3 regions of the Agrobacterium sp. SORGH_AS 787 genome follow, and region 1 is predicted to be linked to each of the others. Evidence: predicted binding sites of a transcription regulator. Region 1 holds the regulator's gene; each other region holds the start of a gene.
What was found. The regulator PhoB, encoded in region 1, activates phosphate uptake and scavenging genes when phosphate is short. The targets are predictions, from matches to a motif close to TGTCATNNANCTGTCAT.
Positions count from the first base shown of each region.

Region 2: the regulator PhoB is predicted to act here: its motif matches at 2,846-2,862, upstream of QE435_RS20190 (LTA synthase family protein).
Region 3: the regulator PhoB is predicted to act here: its motif matches at 3,460-3,476, upstream of QE435_RS19245 (bifunctional 2',3'-cyclic-nucleotide 2'-phosphodiesterase/3'-nucleotidase).

Region 1 is NZ_JAUTBG010000002.1:1,317,021-1,322,762, reverse strand. Features, by position in the region: gene QE435_RS15670 (aspartate aminotransferase family protein) at 1-711, opposite strand, end outside; gene QE435_RS15665 (GcrA family cell cycle regulator) at 1,164-1,700, shown strand; gene QE435_RS15660 (hypothetical protein) at 1,819-1,956, shown strand; gene QE435_RS15655 (hypothetical protein) at 2,008-2,130, shown strand; gene phoB (phosphate regulon transcriptional regulator PhoB) at 2,320-3,003, opposite strand; gene phoU (phosphate signaling complex protein PhoU) at 3,026-3,742, opposite strand; gene pstB (phosphate ABC transporter ATP-binding protein PstB) at 3,834-4,649, opposite strand; gene pstA (phosphate ABC transporter permease PstA) at 4,721-5,742, opposite strand, start outside.
Region 2 is NZ_JAUTBG010000002.1:2,247,408-2,253,149, reverse strand. Features, by position in the region: cobalamin riboswitch at 1-77, opposite strand, end outside; gene QE435_RS20200 (TolB family protein) at 111-941, opposite strand; gene QE435_RS20195 (NAD+ synthase) at 980-2,659, opposite strand; gene QE435_RS20190 (LTA synthase family protein) at 2,941-4,836, shown strand; gene QE435_RS20185 (DUF1003 domain-containing protein) at 4,919-5,464, shown strand; gene sthA (Si-specific NAD(P)(+) transhydrogenase) at 5,702-5,742, shown strand, end outside.
Region 3 is NZ_JAUTBG010000002.1:2,066,242-2,071,983, reverse strand. Features, by position in the region: gene QE435_RS19265 (alanyl-tRNA editing protein) at 1-363, shown strand, start outside; gene sseA (3-mercaptopyruvate sulfurtransferase) at 381-1,802, shown strand; gene QE435_RS19255 (DUF4344 domain-containing metallopeptidase) at 1,894-2,778, opposite strand; gene QE435_RS19250 (DUF1203 domain-containing protein) at 2,931-3,428, shown strand; gene QE435_RS19245 (bifunctional 2',3'-cyclic-nucleotide 2'-phosphodiesterase/3'-nucleotidase) at 3,558-5,549, shown strand; gene QE435_RS19240 (LysR family transcriptional regulator) at 5,631-5,742, opposite strand, start outside.

The sequences.
Region 1 (5,742 bases):
GCGCTCATAGGCAAAGAACTTGCCCGTACGACCCACACCGGTCTGCACTTCGTCGAAGATCAACAACAGGCCATGCTCTTCACAGAGCGCCCGAAGCGCACGCAGGAACTCGGGCTGAACGACACGGATACCGCCTTCGCCCTGGATCGGTTCGATCAGGAGTGCAGCCGTTTCCGGCACGATGGCAGCTTTCAGTGCTTCAAGATCGCCGAATGGCACCTGGTCGAAGCCTTCGACCTTTGGGCCGAAGCCCTCCAGATATTTCGCCTGGCCGCCAGCCGCGATGGTGGCGAGCGTGCGGCCATGGAACGCTCCTTCGAAGGTGATGATGCGGAATTTTTCCGGATGGCCGTGGGTGTACTGATAACGGCGTGCCGTCTTGATGGCGCATTCCAGCGCTTCCGCACCGGAGTTGGTGAAGAACACCTTGTCGGCGAATGTCGCATCCGTCAGACGCTTTGCCAGCACTTCCTGACCTGCAACCTCATAGAGGTTGGACAGGTGCCAGACCTTTTCCACCTGCGCCTTTAAGGACTCAACCATATGGGGATGGCTGTGGCCGACGGAGGTCACGGCAACGCCCGCACCGAAATCGAGATATCGCTCGCCGCTTTCCGTGATCAGCCAAACGCCCTCGCCTCGTTCGAAGCGCAGGGGGGCTCTGGAAAACGTATCGAACAACGGCCCGGATTTGGGGGCAGCTTCGGCCATGGCGACATCACTCCTTACGTCAAGTCGGGACAGACGACTGTCAATAGGGCTATCGGGTTATCCCTGCCCTGAAAATCAAAAATGCCGCCTCGCGGCGGCTTGCATGCTGTCTTCATTGCCAGCGCACTATTGTCACTTCCCCGCCTAATGTCAACAAATCTCGGCACTTTCGGCTCGTCTCAAGCTCTGGTAGGCGCGTTGCGCGCAGCCACCAACTGTTGCCTTTCTGACTCACAGGGGAAGCAAGTTGGGGAAAACCGGAAAATCGATTCCAGATGATTCCCGCGACTCTTGTCACGGAGTCAACCGACGATTAGGTTAACCGTCAATTACTAGACTGCAATGCGGCGGAACTAGTCACCTACAATCTGGCGAATGGCCTGCGCGTGGTTCACTCCACGGCATCGTGGGTGGATTCTGCCCGAGAACAACGCGACGAGCGGAGAAGCGGCATGAACTGGACGGACGAACGCGTAGAAAAGCTCAAGAGATTATGGTCCGAAGGGCTTAGCGCAAGCCAGATCGCAGCACAACTAGGCGGTGTGAGCCGCAATGCCGTCATCGGCAAGGTTCACCGCCTCAACCTGCCGGGTCGCGCCAAGGCCGGTGGCACGGTCGCCACATCGCGCCCAGCAGCCAAGCGTCCGGCGGCAGCGCCGCGTCCGGCGAGCTATGCGGCTCCAGCCCGCGCTGCGACGAACCGTCCGGCACCTGCCCGTAACACGGGTGCGCTGGCTTTCAAGGAAGATATGGACATCGACACGGTCGAGCCCATGGAATATGCCCGCTCTTCCAACAACGTTGTTATTCCGATTTCGCGTCGCCTGACGCTGACGGAATTGACCGAGCGCACCTGCAAGTGGCCTGTCGGCGACCCGCTTAAGGACGACTTCCATTTCTGCGGCTGCGAAGCGTCCGAAGCTTCGCCCTACTGCAAGTTCCACGCGAAAATGGCTTATCAGCCGGTGAGCGAACGCCGTAAGGCGTAAGGTCTCTCATAGCGATTACAGAAAGCGGGCTTCGGTCCGCTTTTTTTGTTGGCCCGTCTCCCCCATCCTCAAATAATCAAAACTTGCCCGCAGCAGCGATTGTGCCCAGACTATCGTCATGGATGCGATCGATATGCTGGACGACTATATCTCGACACTGTGGGCAAAAGCCGTCGACACGCCATTCCCGCCGATCCCGCGTCGCCGGTGCGGAGACGCAACCGTCTATGTCGAATGCCGACGCGGACGCTACTGACTGATTTGCGAGGAGCGCGGGGAAGAGTATTGGCGTCGTGAAGCCACGGACATGGACGATGCCGCGTTCCAGTTGATATCCATCGTTGCAGGCGAGTTGGTGCGCGACCGCGAGCTGGAGTTTCGGGAAAGCACAGCCCGCTGTTTCTCTGGATCGAATGACTACTCGCGCTGAGCGCCATCAAAGACAGCTACGGCACCCGAACCATGGCCAACTATCTGGACGTGCTGAGACACAGCCCGCTGTCGCAGGACGAGATAGACGCCGCGCGATATCCCATCCCGTCATCATTCATGTGACGCCAGCAAGTCCGGCGCCACAGGATCGGTGCACTTCACCATCGGGTTAAGCGCCCCGAGACGATCAAGCTTCCATGGAATAGCCCGCGCCGCGAACGGTGCGGATGACATCCTGCATGCTGGAGAAATTCAGCGCCTTACGCAGGCGGCCGACATGAACGTCCACCGTGCGTTCATCCACATAGATATCGTGTCCCCAGACGCCATCGAGAAGCTGGGAACGGGAGAACACACGGCCGGGCGAGGTCATGAGGAACTCCAGCAGGCGGAATTCGGTTGGTCCAAGACGGACTTCGCGGCTCTTGCGGTGAACGCGGTGCGTCTCGCGGTCGAGTTCGATATCGCCGCATTTCAGCACGGAGGACAGAACCTCTGGCTTGGCGCGGCGCAGCATCGCCTTGACGCGTGCCATCAACTCCGGTGTCGAGAAGGGCTTGACGACATAGTCGTCCGCGCCCGTTGCCAAGCCCCGAACCCGTTCGCTTTCCTCGCCACGAGCCGTCAGCATGATGATCGGCAAACGCTCTGTCTCCGGACGCATGCGCAGGCGGCGGCAAAGCTCGATGCCGGAGACGCCAGGCAACATCCAGTCGAGGATCAGAAGATCCGGCGTGCGCTCCTGAAGGCGGATTTCGGCCTCGTCGCCACGCGGAATGGTGTCGACATCATAGCCTTCGGATTCGAGATTGTAACGGAGGAGGACGCTCAGCGCCTCCTCATCTTCGACAACGGCGATTTTCGGCACCATGGCTCCAGATCCTATCTGTCGCTTACTCGGTCACAGCGCCGAGCGTGTTGGAACTATCGTCCTTCGGACGCTCACCCGCCGGCTGGCTGCCGGTGGTCATGTAGTAGATGGTCTCGGCAATGTTGGTGGCGTGGTCGCCGACGCGCTCGATGTTCTTGGCGCAGAACAGAAGATGCGTGCAGGTGGTGATGTTGCGTGGATCTTCCATCATGTAGGTCAGAAGCTCGCGGAACAGCGAGGTGTACATGGCGTCGATTTCCTCGTCGCGCTCGCGGATGGCCTGGGCCTTTTCCGCCGAGCGCGTGGAGTAGACGTCCAGCACTTCCTTCAACTGCACCAGCGCCAGTTCCGACAGATGCTCAAGGCCGCGCGCCAGCTTGCGCGGAACGCCTGTGCCAGCAACCGCAATCACACGCTTGGCGGTGTTTTTGCCGAGATCGCCGACACGCTCGAGGTCCGCGGCAATGCGCAACGACCCGATGATTTCACGAAGGTCTGCTGCCATCGGCTGGCGCTTGGCGATGGTGACGATCGCCTTGTCGCCGATTTCACGCTCGGCGTGATCGAGGATCGTATCGTCCGAGATGACTTTCTGCGCCAGCGCCGCATCGGAATTGACGAGCGCGCGCACGGCATCGGCGCACATCTGCTCGGCCAACCCGCCCATTTCGGCGATCCGGCGGCTGAGGAACTTCAGCTCCTCGTCATAGGCTGACATGATGTGGGAATGTGTCGGCATGTTCGTGGTCTCCAGTTTCGAGACGCCCTGTCGCAAGCCTTCTCAACGGCTCGAGCGACGGGCGCAGTGTGATGCGCAAGCGACAGCAGGATCAGCCGAACCGGCCCATAATGTAGTCCTGGGTGCGCTGATCATCCGGGTTGGTGAACATCTTGTCCGTATCGTTCTCCTCAACAAGGTGGCCGAGGTGGAACATGGCGGTGCGCTGTGAAACGCGAGCGGCCTGCTGCATCGAGTGGGTCACGATGACGATGGTGTAGTTGGCGCGAAGCTCGTGGATCAGTTCTTCCACCTTGGCGGTCGCGATCGGGTCGAGCGCAGAGCATGGCTCATCCATAAGGATGACTTCCGGCGAGACGGCGACGGCGCGCGCGATGCACAGGCGCTGCTGCTGGCCACCGGAAAGGCCGGTGCCGGATTCGTGCAGACGATCCTTGGCCTCGTTCCAGAGACCCGCCTTTTGCAGGCTGGACTCGACGATCTGGTCCATATCCGCCTTGTTGCGGGCAAGACCGTGAATGCGCGGGCCATAGGCGATGTTTTCATAGATCGACTTCGGAAACGGGTTCGGCTTCTGGAACACCATGCCCACACGGGCGCGAAGCTCGACCACATCGATTGCAGGATCGTAGATGTCTTCACCGTCAAGCGTGATCTGACCGGTCACGCGGCAGCCGTCGATCGTGTCGTTCATGCGGTTCAGCGTGCGCAGGAAGGTGGACTTGCCGCAGCCCGACGGGCCGATAAGAGCCGTCACCGTGTTCTCGCGAACGTTGAGGTTCACATCGTAAAGGGCGCGCTTCTCGCCGTAGTAAACGGAAACGTCCTTGCCGATCATCTTATGGGAAACTTCATTCATTTTCTTGTCCAGCGCCTTTTCAACTGCTGCTTCCGACAACATGTTCATTGTTCCGTTCTCCCTTGGTTCTTATCGCATTTCCAGATGGAAAACCGGTATCCACTTTTCCTCGAAATGCTTTACCAGCGCCGTTCGAAGCGGCGACGCAGCAGGATTGCGCCCACATTCATCACCAGGAGGAACATAAGCAGGATGATGATAGCGCCAGATGTTCTTTCGACAAAGGCGCGCTCGGCTTCGTTCGCCCACATATAGATCTGAACCGGCAGGGCCGTTGCAGGATCGAGCGGGGTCGTCGGGTAATTCGCCACGAAGGCCACCATGCCGATGAGAAGAAGCGGCGCGGTTTCGCCAAGCGCGTGGGCAAGGCCGATGATGGTGCCGGTCAGGATACCGGGCATGGCCAGCGGCAGCACGTGGTGGAAGATAGTCTGCATCTTCGAGGCACCAAGACCAAGCGCCGCTGCGCGGATCGAAGGCGGCACGGCTTTCAAGGCAGCGCGCGTTGCGATGATGATGGTCGGCAGCGTCATCAGTGTCAGCACCAGACCGCCCACCAGCGAGGCAGAGCGCGGGAAGCCCATGAAGTTGATGAACACCGAGAGACCGAGCAGACCGTAAACGATGGACGGCACGGCAGCCAGATTGTTGATGTTGACCTCGATGAGGTCCGTCAGGCGGTTCTTCGGCGCAAATTCTTCCAGGTAGATGGAGGCCGCAACACCGATCGGCAGCGACAGTACCAGCACGATCAGCATCATGTAGAAAGAGCCGATCAGCGCAACGCCGACGCCGGAGGCCTCCGGACGGCTGGAAGCGCCATTGAAGAAGATGCCGGTGTTGAACTTCTTCTCCAGAGCGCCCTTTCCAACCAGCTCATTCATCCAGCCGACCTGCTGGTCGGAGATGCGGCGGTTCTGTTCATCGCCCGACATATCGACCTGGCCCTTGAAGGCGCTGTCGACATCGCCGGATGCCAGCAGCGACACGGTGCGTGTCGTGCCGATCACGTTTGGATCGGAGGTGACGATATCGCGAAGCTGCGTGCGGACACTGTCAGAAATGAGCGCGTTGACGGCGCGCAGCGCCGTGCGGTCCTCCAGCGACACGCCGAGCACCTTGGCAAGCGAGTTGCGGGCGA
Region 2 (5,742 bases), 930 kb from region 1:
GCGTTGGGCACGTTGCGGTCTTGCACCGCATTCCCGATTCTCCTGCCAAAGCAGGCACCTGACGACGTTGCGTATGGGCAATTGCCGATCGGAAGGCAAGCGCGCTACGTCTATCCAACCGGAAAATATCGCACATAGGCGAATTCGTCACCGTCCGCTGACCAGTTGGGTGAGTTCATTGTCCCCTGCCCGCCGAAGAGACCGAAGAGCGTTTCGACGTTGCCACCATCGGTATCCATCAGTCGCACGCGAACATCGAGATCACGCGGATGGTCAAAGACGTCGCCGTCATAGGAAATGAAAACGACCTTGTCTCCCTTGGGCGAGGGATGCGGAAACCAGTCGCCATATGGGCTATCGGTGATGCGCTCCACATCCGATCCGTCCGGCCTCACCCGCCAAATCTGCATCTGCCCGGTGCGGCTGGAGTTGAAGTAGATCCACTGACCATCGGCTGAATAATCCGGGCCGTCATTTCGCCCCTCGCCATGGGTCAGGCGTATTTCGGTGCCGGTCTCGATGTCCATGGCATAGATATCGAAAACCTGATCCCTGATCCCGCAATAGGCGAAGCTTTTGCCATCCGGCGCCCAGCCATGCCAGTAGGACGGCAGGTTCCGCGTCATCAGTTTCGGCGTGCCGCCGATGGATGGAAGAAGATAGATGGCGCTTTTGCCGAATTCGACCTTATCGGAAATGGCATAAACAGAACCGTCCGGCGAGACGCCGTGGTCGTTGTTGCACTGGACGGCAAAGCCAGTGTCTACCTTATCGACGGAGATGTCTCCGGCAAGAAACAGACGGTAGAGAGCTCCATCGCTGTTCAGCAACAGATACTGCCCGTCCGGAGACCAGTTCGGGGCTTCGAACAGCTTTTCCGTCTGCCAGACCACGCGGTTCTCGCGGGTGCGGACATTGAATATCTCGACTGAACTTCGCATCGTTCCTCCCGTTGCGATTGCCCTTGGACCAGTCGGAGTTACCTGTCGCGGAACCGATTGGTGATCGGATACCGGCGATCGCGACCGAAGTTTTTCTTGGTGATCTTCACGCCTGGCGCAGACTGGCGGCGCTTATATTCGGCGAGATAGAGCAGATGCTCGATGCGGTGGACCGTCGCGAGATCGTGACCGCGGGCCACGATCTCATCGACGGACATTTCCTGCTCCACCAGGCACTCGAGAATATCGTCGAGAACCGGATAGGGTGGCAGCGAGTCCTGGTCGGTTTGGTTGGGACGCAACTCGGCAGAGGGTGCCTTGGAAATGATGTTGGCCGGGATGACTTCGCCCGAAGGCCCAAGCGCGCCAGGCGGCACGTGGGCGTTGCGCCATCTTGAGATGGCATAGACCTGCATCTTATAGAGGTCCTTGATCGGGTTGAAGCCGCCATTCATGTCACCGTAGAGCGTCGCATAGCCGACGGACATCTCCGATTTGTTGCCGGTCGTCACGACCATCGAGCCGAACTTGTTGGATACGCCCATCAGGATCGTACCGCGCGCGCGGCTTTGCAGGTTCTCCTCGGTGATGCCCTCTTCCGTTCCTTCGAACAAATCCGACAGTGCCGACATGAAGCCATCGACAGGTTCGGCAATCGGAACGATATCATAACGGCAGCCAAGCGCCTTGGCGCAATCGGCAGCATCCTTCAGCGATTCTTCCGAGGTGTAGCGGTAGGGCAGCATGATACAGCGCACCCGCTCCTCGCCCAGCGCATCGACCGCGATCGCGGCGCAGATGGCCGAGTCGATACCGCCGGAAAGGCCGAGAACGACGCTCTTGAAGCCGTTCTTGTTGACGTAATCGCGGAAGCCCAGCATGCAGGCGCGATAATCGGCCTCCTCACCCTCTGGAATATGCGACACCGGACCGTGGCTGCAGTGCCAGCCATTCTCCGTGCGTTTCCAGTCGGTGACTGCCAGCGTTGCTTCGAATTGGCTCATTTGGAAAGCCAGCGTCTTGTCGGCATTGAAACCGAAGCTCGCACCGTCGAACACCAGCTCATCTTGACCGCCTAGCTGATTGACGAAGACCAGAGGCAGACCGCTTTCAATGACCTGGCGGAGTGCGACCTGATGACGGACATCGACCTTGCCGCGATAATAGGGTGAGCCATTTGGCACCAGCAATATCTCGGCGCCAGCCTCCGCCAGTGTCTCGCAGACGCCGAAATCGTTCCAGATCTCCTCGCAGATCGGAATGCCGATGCGAATGCCCCTGAAATTATAGGGGCCGGAAATCGAGCCTTCGCTGAAGACTCGCTTCTCATCAAACTCGCCGTAATTCGGCAGATCCACCTTGTCGCGCAGCGCGACGATCTTTCCGCCATCCAGCAGAGCAACGGAATTATGCCTGCCCTTTTCTCCCTGTCGCGGGAAACCGATAATGACGCCCGGCCCGCCATCGGCTGTGTCTGCCGCGAGATCTTCCACCGCCTTGAGGCAGGCTTTTAGAAATGCCGGTTTGAGAACCAGATCCTCCGGCGGATAGCCGGAGATGAAAAGCTCCGTCAGCAAAAGAAGGTCGGCGCCCTGGGCCGCCGCATCCGCTCTTGCCTCGCGCGCTTTGGCAAGGTTGCCTGCGACATCTCCGACGGTCGGGTTGAATTGTCCGACCGCGATCCGGAACGTGTGGGGAATGGTCTGTTCTGTGCTCATGCCTTCCTCATTATCGCGCCGGCTCTTACTCTGCAACGCGCCGGATAAAACTGTTGCAAAACAACGACCAGTCAAGACGGTTTCGGAACGCCTGCGCAATATCGATGGCTCACGCGATGGTTATCTTTGAGACCTGTGAATTTTGCATAGTTCATGTCGCGTTCATTGCACGTATGTGACAGTTAGATGACGCTTATATGACAGGTGATTCACACCTGTCGTCATGACTGCCGGAGTACAACTTGACGAAATCGGTGCCCAAAACAACGGTTGCCGAAAGGATGAAGCTCGTCCTTTCAAAACCCTGGACACGCTCCCCTGCCCGCTTTGCAAATGATGCCCAAACGCTGATCAATCTCGTTCTCGCAGCGGTTCTCCTGGTCGTCTGTATGGAGTGGATCGCACGCGGCACGTTGCACGATGTCGGCTCGTTTCTGTTGTCGCCCGCACGGCCTGGCCTCACGACGATCGTTACGGTCGTTGTCGGACTGATGGCGCTCGACGCACTCTTTGGGCGTCATTATCAGTCGCTTCTGGTTGCCGTTCCGCTGCTCATCCTCCCGGCGTTCATTTCCAGCCAAAAGCAACTTTACCTCTCCGATCCGCTCTATCCTTCCGATCTGCTGTTCGGGCGCCAGATTCTCCAGCTCTTGCCCGCCATGCTGAGAGCCCAACCGTTGACTGCGATAGCGCTCGCAGCAGCGCTTGCCCTTGCCGCCTTTGGCATCGTGATGCTGTGGCGTCTTTCGCGTCATGCCATGCCGGTCATGCCCTTCAAGGCAAGGATGTGGCGGCTGGCGCTTGCCGTTCCGCTCTTCGTCGGCTTTGGCTCGATGATGGAATATTCAAGCTATTCCTGGATCAGGGATCGCCTCAACATCATTCCGATGATGTGGGATCAAAAGGAAAACTATCGTCACAACGGCTTCATCATGGCCTTCGCCTTCAATATTCCGATGGCGAAAGTGACGGCACCCTATGGCTATGGCGAAGCGGCGATCGCGGACATTGCGTCCGACAGTTCCGCCTTCGCCGTCAATCATAGCAAGCGTCCCGATGTCATTATGATCATGAGCGAGTCGCTTTGGGATCCGACACGCTTGGAGAACGTCACGCTCTCGAAAGATCCGATGCCGCGCATCCGCGCCATGCAGTCAGGCCATGTGTTTTCGCCTGAGTTTGGCGGCATGACGGCCAATGTGGAATTCGAAGCGCTGACCGGCTTCAGCAATGCCTTCCTGCCCTATGGCAGCATTCCCTATCAGCAATATGTACGCCGCCCTGTTCCCTCGCTTGCGACCTTCTTTCGCTCGGAGGGCTACTCCGCCATTGCCGTCCATCCCTTCCAGGAATGGTTCTGGAATCGTCGCGAGGTCTACAAGCATTTCGGCTTCGAAGAATTCCGCTCCGAAGAAACCTTGCCGCCAATGGAAAAGCGTGGCGCCTTCGCATCGGATGAAGCGCTGACGAATGAAATCATCCAGACGGTGGATGCTGCCGAAAAGCCGCAGTTTCTTTTTGCCGTCACGCTTCAGGGACATGGCCCCTATGAAGCGAACCGCTACGCTGAAAAAGCCGTCTCCGTCAGCGGTGACCTCTCAGACAATGCCCGTGATGCGCTTGCCACCTATGCGCAGGGGGTCTCGGAAGCCGACAACAGCTTTGCAAAGCTCATTGCATGGGCCAAGGGTCGTGAGAGAGAAACCGTCATCGTGCTTTTTGGCGATCATCTGCCACCACTTGGCCAGGCCTTCGTTGAGAGCGGCTACATGCCGGGCATGGTGGCGACACGCCGTGCACCGCTTGTCACAATGAAGAAAGAGCATGAAACGCCTCTGGTTGTCTGGTCTTCCAAAGCCGGATTGCAAAACCGGATCGGCACGATCAGCCCCTCGCTATTGCCCTATCACATCCTCAAGACTGCGGGTTTTGACGATCCCTTCTACACCGGCGTCTTGGGCAAGGTGCATGCGTCCTATTCCGTCATCGACCGCCATATGCTGATGGAGCGAAACGGATCCGCCGTGCCTGACTGGTCGATCGCGCCCGCGACTGTGCCATCGGCGCTGAGCGAGTATCGCCAGCTGCAGTTCGACATGATGTTTGGCGATCAATTCGGCAAAGAGCGATTCTTTCCCGGCTTCAACTGGATCCACGAAACCACGCCATCCGGTTAACGCGCCTTCCGGGCCGCAATTTCGTTTGAACTTGCAGGCCCCTTGCGTTTATCTCCAGCCAACGCCTTGCCGGAGATGAATCATGCCTGCCATTCCAGATTACGTCCTGTCCCATTTCAAGCGATCCTCCCGACAGATCGGTGAGGTCGAAAAGCGGATTCTTGAGGTGGCGCATCAGAAGCAACTGATTTCCACCGATACGAATGCCGAGTTTTCCAAGGAATCCACAGTGGGCGCCCGGCTGGCGGACAGCATCGCGCGTGTTGGTGGCTCATGGGGTTTCATCATCAGCTTCATGGTCTTTCTGGCCGTATGGGCAGTCATCAATACGGTTGTTCTGACGACGACGGCCTTCGACCCCTATCCCTTCGTGTTCCTCAATCTCATTCTTTCCATGTTGGCCGCCATCCAGGCGCCGATCATCATGATGTCCCAGAACCGGCAGGCAGAACGCGATCGCTTTGAGGCTGCGAAGGATTACGAGGTCAATCTCAAGGCCGAGCTTGAAGTTCTGTCTCTTCACGAGAAGATCGATCTTAAGGTTCTGGCCGAACTGACCGCATTGCGCGAAGACATCGCGAAGCTGCACCAACTACACAGCCAGCAGAGCAACGGCGCCGCGTCCTGATTGATCGATAGCCGGTTTGCGGCTTTTTCTGTGCCGGTTACGAATCCGTCAGATTTCTACGCTACAGATTGACGCAGGCATTTGTTGCAATGCACTCTGCGGTCTCATGACATCCAGATGTGCGGATGCGGAGATCATTTCCGCATGCTGAGAGCATCACGCTTTTCGCGACAATTCCGCACATCGGATATTCACACATTCGGGCATTGATCCCGGTTCACGTCCAGAGGCTTTTTCATGAACCAATACGATCTCATTGTTGTTGGCAGCGGTCCCGC
Region 3 (5,742 bases), 750 kb from region 1:
GAGGAGGAGTCGCGCGTCGATTTCGATATGTCGGAGACCATCGACAAGGATGATGTCACCGCCAAGCTGATGGAACTCGTGGAGCAGAACCACCCCATTTACCTGCAGTGGATCACCGACGAGGAACTGGCCGCCAGTCCGGGCATCGTCAAATCCAAGCATGTTCGTCCGCCCGTCGGGCTTGGCCGTGTCAGCCTTGTCTGTATCGGCGAGAATTCTTCGGTTGACAGCCAGCCCTGCGGCGGCACTCATGTGTCGGAAACGCAGGAAGTCGGCGAGATTTACATCGCCAAGATCGAAAAGAAGGGCAAGGAAAACCGCCGTTTCCGTATCCGCTTCGGCAACCCCGCCGACGCCGCCTGATTTCTGGGAGAAATATCGTGAGCACCGATAAAAGCCGTTTCGTCGTTTCGGCGGATTGGGTCGAGCAGCAGCTCGGAACGCCACATTTCCGCATCGTCGATGCCTCATGGTATCTGCCCGCGCATAAGCGCGACGGGAAGCAGGAGTATGCCAGCGGCCACATTCCGGGCGCCGTCTTCTTCGATCAGGATGCGATTGCCGATCATGACACGGGTCTTCCACATTCGCTGCCCTCGCCGGAGTTCTTCGCAGAGGAAGTCGGCAAGCTCGGCATCTCCGAGATGGACACCATCGTCGTCTATGATGGCCCAGGCTTCTTCTCCGCGCCACGCGTGTGGTGGATGCTGCGCGTTATGGGTGCCGAAAAGGTCTATGTGCTGGATGGTGGCCTCGATGGCTGGAAGGCTGCCGGCAAACCGCTTGAGACCGGAGCCCCGCAGATTGAGACGACAGAGTTTCACGCCGAGTTCAAGGCGAACCGTGTCACCTCATTCTCAGATATGCGCGCTGTCGTCGATAAGGGCGAAAAGCAGGTGGCGGACGCCAGAGGCGCAGGCCGCTTCACCGGCGACGAGGCCGAGCCTCGCGCCGGCATGCGTTCCGGCCATATGCCCGGTGCCCGCAGTCTGCCTGCCACCGCCTTTTCGGAAAACGGCCACTTCAAGGATCTGCCGACGATCCGCAAGATGATTGCCGAAGCTGGCATCGATCTTTCCAAGCCAGTCGTTACCAGCTGTGGCTCGGGCGTCACCGCCGCCGTTGTGACACTGGCATTGGAATCGCTCGGTCATTCGGACAACTCGCTTTATGACGGGTCATGGTCGGAATGGGGATCGAAGCAGGATACGCCGGTCGTTACAGGCCCTGCAGAGCCTCTGCCCACTGTCACCTACGGTCCGCTGAAGGCCCATGTCACACAGTTGGAGATGACATCCGCACCGAAGGTCAGCCTTCCCGTGCCGGTCAATATCCAGACGGCGATCATGCGCACGCACAACATCCCGCTGCATTTCTATCGCTACCTCTACTGGCGGGTCGGCAAGCGCTGGCACTGGCAGAAGCGCATGCGCATGAGCGATGCCGAACTTTCCGCTGTGCTGCATGACCCTAAGAACTGCGTCACGGTTCTCTATCTCAACGGTTCGCCTGCTGGCTTCTTCGAGTTCAACAGAACCAGTGACGAGGTGACCGAACTTTCATACTTCGGTCTCATGGAAGAAGCGATCGGCGCCGGCGTCGGCAAATGGTTCCTGCTCCAGGCGCTCTATTCAATCTGGCAGGATAATCCGAAGAAGGTCACCGTCTCCACCAATACGCTGGACCATCCACGGGCGTTGCAGCTCTATCAGATGATGGGCTTCTCACCTGTCAGTACCTATGAGGCTTGGGTAGAGCCACTGACCGACAGCGAGTATCTGGAGATTTCGCGGCGCGGCTGAGCGCCCGGCTGGCATCCCCCCCTCCTGTATCGAGAGTGGATCCATCCAGCCTGCGATTATCACGTCACTGTAGGCGGTTGAGTGACAGTGCTTAAAGTTCCTGACCGAGTTTGACAGCGGTCGGGATTTCCTTCGCAGGTGCGTCACCGCGATTGCCGTTCGTCGCGAGAAGATGGGCTGCGATCAGCTCGCCGTGGAATTTGGCAAGTTCGTAGCAATAGGTGATTTCGCGGCGTTCTTCAGACCAATAGGCATCGGGCCGGCCGCAGCTTCTGGCTGTCAATTTCACCTCGCCCTTCAGCTTGTAGGCGCTGAAACCGTGGGCGATCAGGTCCAGCACTTTCGACTCCTTCACCATCGTTGCATAGATGTCGAGAAAGGGGTCGCGTGCGGGCTCATAGTTGATCACGAATTTCGTCGTGCCCGGCGGCTTTACATATGGCTTAAGCAAGTCGTTCCAGCGCGCCACGGTCTGCGGATAGGCCACTTCGCAGGCCTTCCACTTATCCTTTGGCAGCCCCATCATTTCCGCGAGATCGCCATAGCCTTCGTTATCCTTGCCAACCATAAGGCACGCCATCTGGTGGTCGCGGGCGACGTTCGGGACGATAATCGTATAGAGCGGCGCATCGTGCTCGGGAAGCTCCCCGGCACCGCGCGCGAGGTACCAGCTATCGGTCGCATTGACGATGGCCGTGTCCAGCCACTCCTGATTGCCTTCCAACATGATGGTCGCGGCAAGCTCGTCGGCGGTGTTCTTACCTTCCCCCGCATCGGGAAGGCCGAAATCGGAGATCAGCATCTTGGCCGCTTCATGATAGAGGCCAAACACCGCGTTGCCGATGACGAAATTGACCGTCTGCTGCAGCTGGTCGTCGGAAAGATCGTCAAGCGTAGGTGCAACCTGCGCCTGTGCAGCCGGCATGGCAGAACATAAAAGAGCGACCGAAAGAACGGTTCGAAACCTGCGCAGCATTGACGTCAACTTTCCAGAACGAGGACGCAGCATAGATCGCTAAAGAGAACGGTCCACGCAATGGGTTGGTTTCGCTTAACGACAAGAAACGGGTGGATAGACGATTGTTTGGCAGCCATAGCGACAAAGAAGCAACTCAGCGAGGATCCGCCATGACCACCATCATATTCACCGCATTGCCCCAGCAGCATGTCGAGGCCATCAGGCTTGGCAAACCGGATTCGAACGGCCAAGTGCCTGAACGGATGATCGCCACCGGAGACCTGCCCTGCCGCGCCTGTCTGGGGCAGATCAGGGAGGGTGATTCGGCTCTGCTTGTCTCCTACCGGCCCTTTCGCCATGTGCAACCTTACGCCGAGACCGGACCGATTTTCATTCATGCCGAGGCGTGTGGGACTTATGATGGCGCGCAGGTTCCGCCGGCAATGCTGTATAGCGCAGACTACATCGTCCGGGGTTACGATGCGGGCGACCGCATCGTTTATGGCACGGGTGCGGTGACGCCGACGGCTGAGATCGCCGCTCGTGCACAGGAACTGCTTGCAAGGCCGGACATCGCCTATGTGCACGTTCGCTCGGCACGCAACAATTGCTTTCAGTGCCGCATCGACAGAGGTGATGACGGCCAAGGCCTTGGTGCAAAAGATTAAATTTTGCTCATTCAGCCATGAGGGTGGCGTGCGTCATACACCTGTCATTTTGCTGGTAGACTCCTCAGCAATTCGTTTTACCTTGTCCCGGCTTAGACAGGTCATCGTATTTTGAGATCAGGAGTTTCCATGTCATCCCTTATCGGCCTTCACCCTATCACGCGCCGTTCTCTCTTAAGCGGCATCGCGGCGTCGTCCGCATTCGTCATGCTGCATCCTTTTGCGGCGCGTGCTGAGGGCAACCAGGCGCATCTGCGCATCATGGAAACCACCGATATCCACGTTCACGTTTTTCCTTATGACTATTACGCCGATAAGCCGAACGACACGTTGGGTCTGGCACGCACGGCATCCTTGATCGATGCCATACGCGCCGAAGCCGGCAACTCGATGCTGGTCGATAACGGCGACTTCCTCCAGGGCAACCCGCTTGGCGATTACATCGCCTATGAGCGGGGCATGAAGGCGGGCGACAAACACCCTGTCATCAATGCCATGAATGTGCTCGGGTATGATTGCGGCACGCTCGGCAATCACGAGTTCAATTACGGCCTCGATTTCATGTTCAACACGTTGGGCGGGGCGAAATTCCCTTATGTCTGCGCCAACTTGACCAAGGGCCAGCTCGCGTCCGATCCGAAGCAGGATGAACTTTACTTCAAGCCCTACGTGATACTGGAAAAGCAGATCCGCGATGGGTCTGGCGCCACAAGCCCGATCAAGGTCGGCATCATCGGCTTCGTTCCGCCGCAGATCATGATGTGGGATGCGAAGAACCTCGAAGGCAAGGCGCAGACGCGCGACATCATCGATGCCGCCAAGGCCTGGGTGCCGGTGATGAAGGAACAGGGCGCGGATATCGTGATTGCGCTCTCCCACTCCGGTATCGATGGCAAGGGCCAAAGCGAGCGCATGGAAAACGCCTCTCTTTATCTCGCAGGCGTTCAAGGGATCGATGCGGTCTTCACTGGTCACCAGCATCTGGTCTTCCCGGGCCCCAAGACCTGGGATGGCATCGAAGGCGCCGATCCCGTCAAGGGCACGCTGATGGGCAAGCCTGCCGTGATGGCGGGCTTCTGGGGCTCGCATATGGGCCTCATCGACCTGCTACTGGAAAAGGACGGCAAAAGCTGGAAGATCGTCGACTTTACCTCCGAGGCTCGGCCGATCTACCACCGCGACGACAACCGCAAGATCGTTGCCGATGTGAAGGACAAGCCGGAAATCATCGAGGCGGTCAAGACCGATCACGAGGGAGCGCTTGCCTATGTGCGCCGCCCGGTCGGCAAGACCTCTGCCCCGCTCTACTCCTACTTCGCGCTGGTGGCCGACGATCCATCCGTGCAGATCGTCTCCAATGCACAGACCTGGTATATCAAGGATATGCTGAAGGAAGGCCAATACAAGGACTTGCCGGTGCTTTCCGCAGCCGCGCCCTTCAAGTCCGGTGGTCGTGGCGGCGCCGACTATTACACGGATGTCCCCGCCGGTGACATTGCAATCAAGAATGTCGCCGACCTCTATCTCTATCCAAACACCGTGCAGGCCGTCCTCATCAACGGCGCGCAGGTCAAGGACTGGCTGGAAATGTCGGCCGGCATGTTCAACACCGTCAAGGCCGGCTCCAAAGACGCGCCTCTGCTGAGCAGCGACTTCCCATCCTACAATTTCGATGTCATCGACGGTGTCACCTATCAGATCGATGTGTCGAAACCCGCGAAGTTCGACAAGGACGGCAAGGCGGTCAATCCGGACAGCAGCCGCATCATCAATCTGCAGTTCCAGGGCAAGCCGATTGACCCGGAACAGAAATTCGTTGTTGCCACGAACAATTACCGCGCCAGCGGTGGCGGCAAGTTCCCGGCAATCGGCAGCGACAAGATCATCTTCGTCGCCCCCGATACCAACCGCGATGTGATCGTGCGCTACATCATGAATCAGGGCACGATCAATCCATCGGCCGATGACAACTGGTCTTTTGCAAAGGTGGCTGACACGACAGCGATCTTCGAGACCGGCCCGAAAGGCCGTCAATATGCCAAGGATGTGAAGGGCGCCAAGATCGAAGACGCCGGCGATGGCGCCGAAGGCTTTGCCAAGTTCCGTCTGATGCTCGGTTAATGGTTGTGGCGGCGGCATTTTTGTCGCCGCCACTTTTCAGCTCTGCTGATGTTCGGTTCCCTGTTGAACGGGGAGAAACCTTTACTCGGCGGCATCTTTCAAGGGCATCGGGCGCACAGCGCTCAGGAAGCTCTTATTGTCCGGGCATTTCGATAGGCGTTTTTCAAAGCCATCGATCAGCCACTGGCTTGCC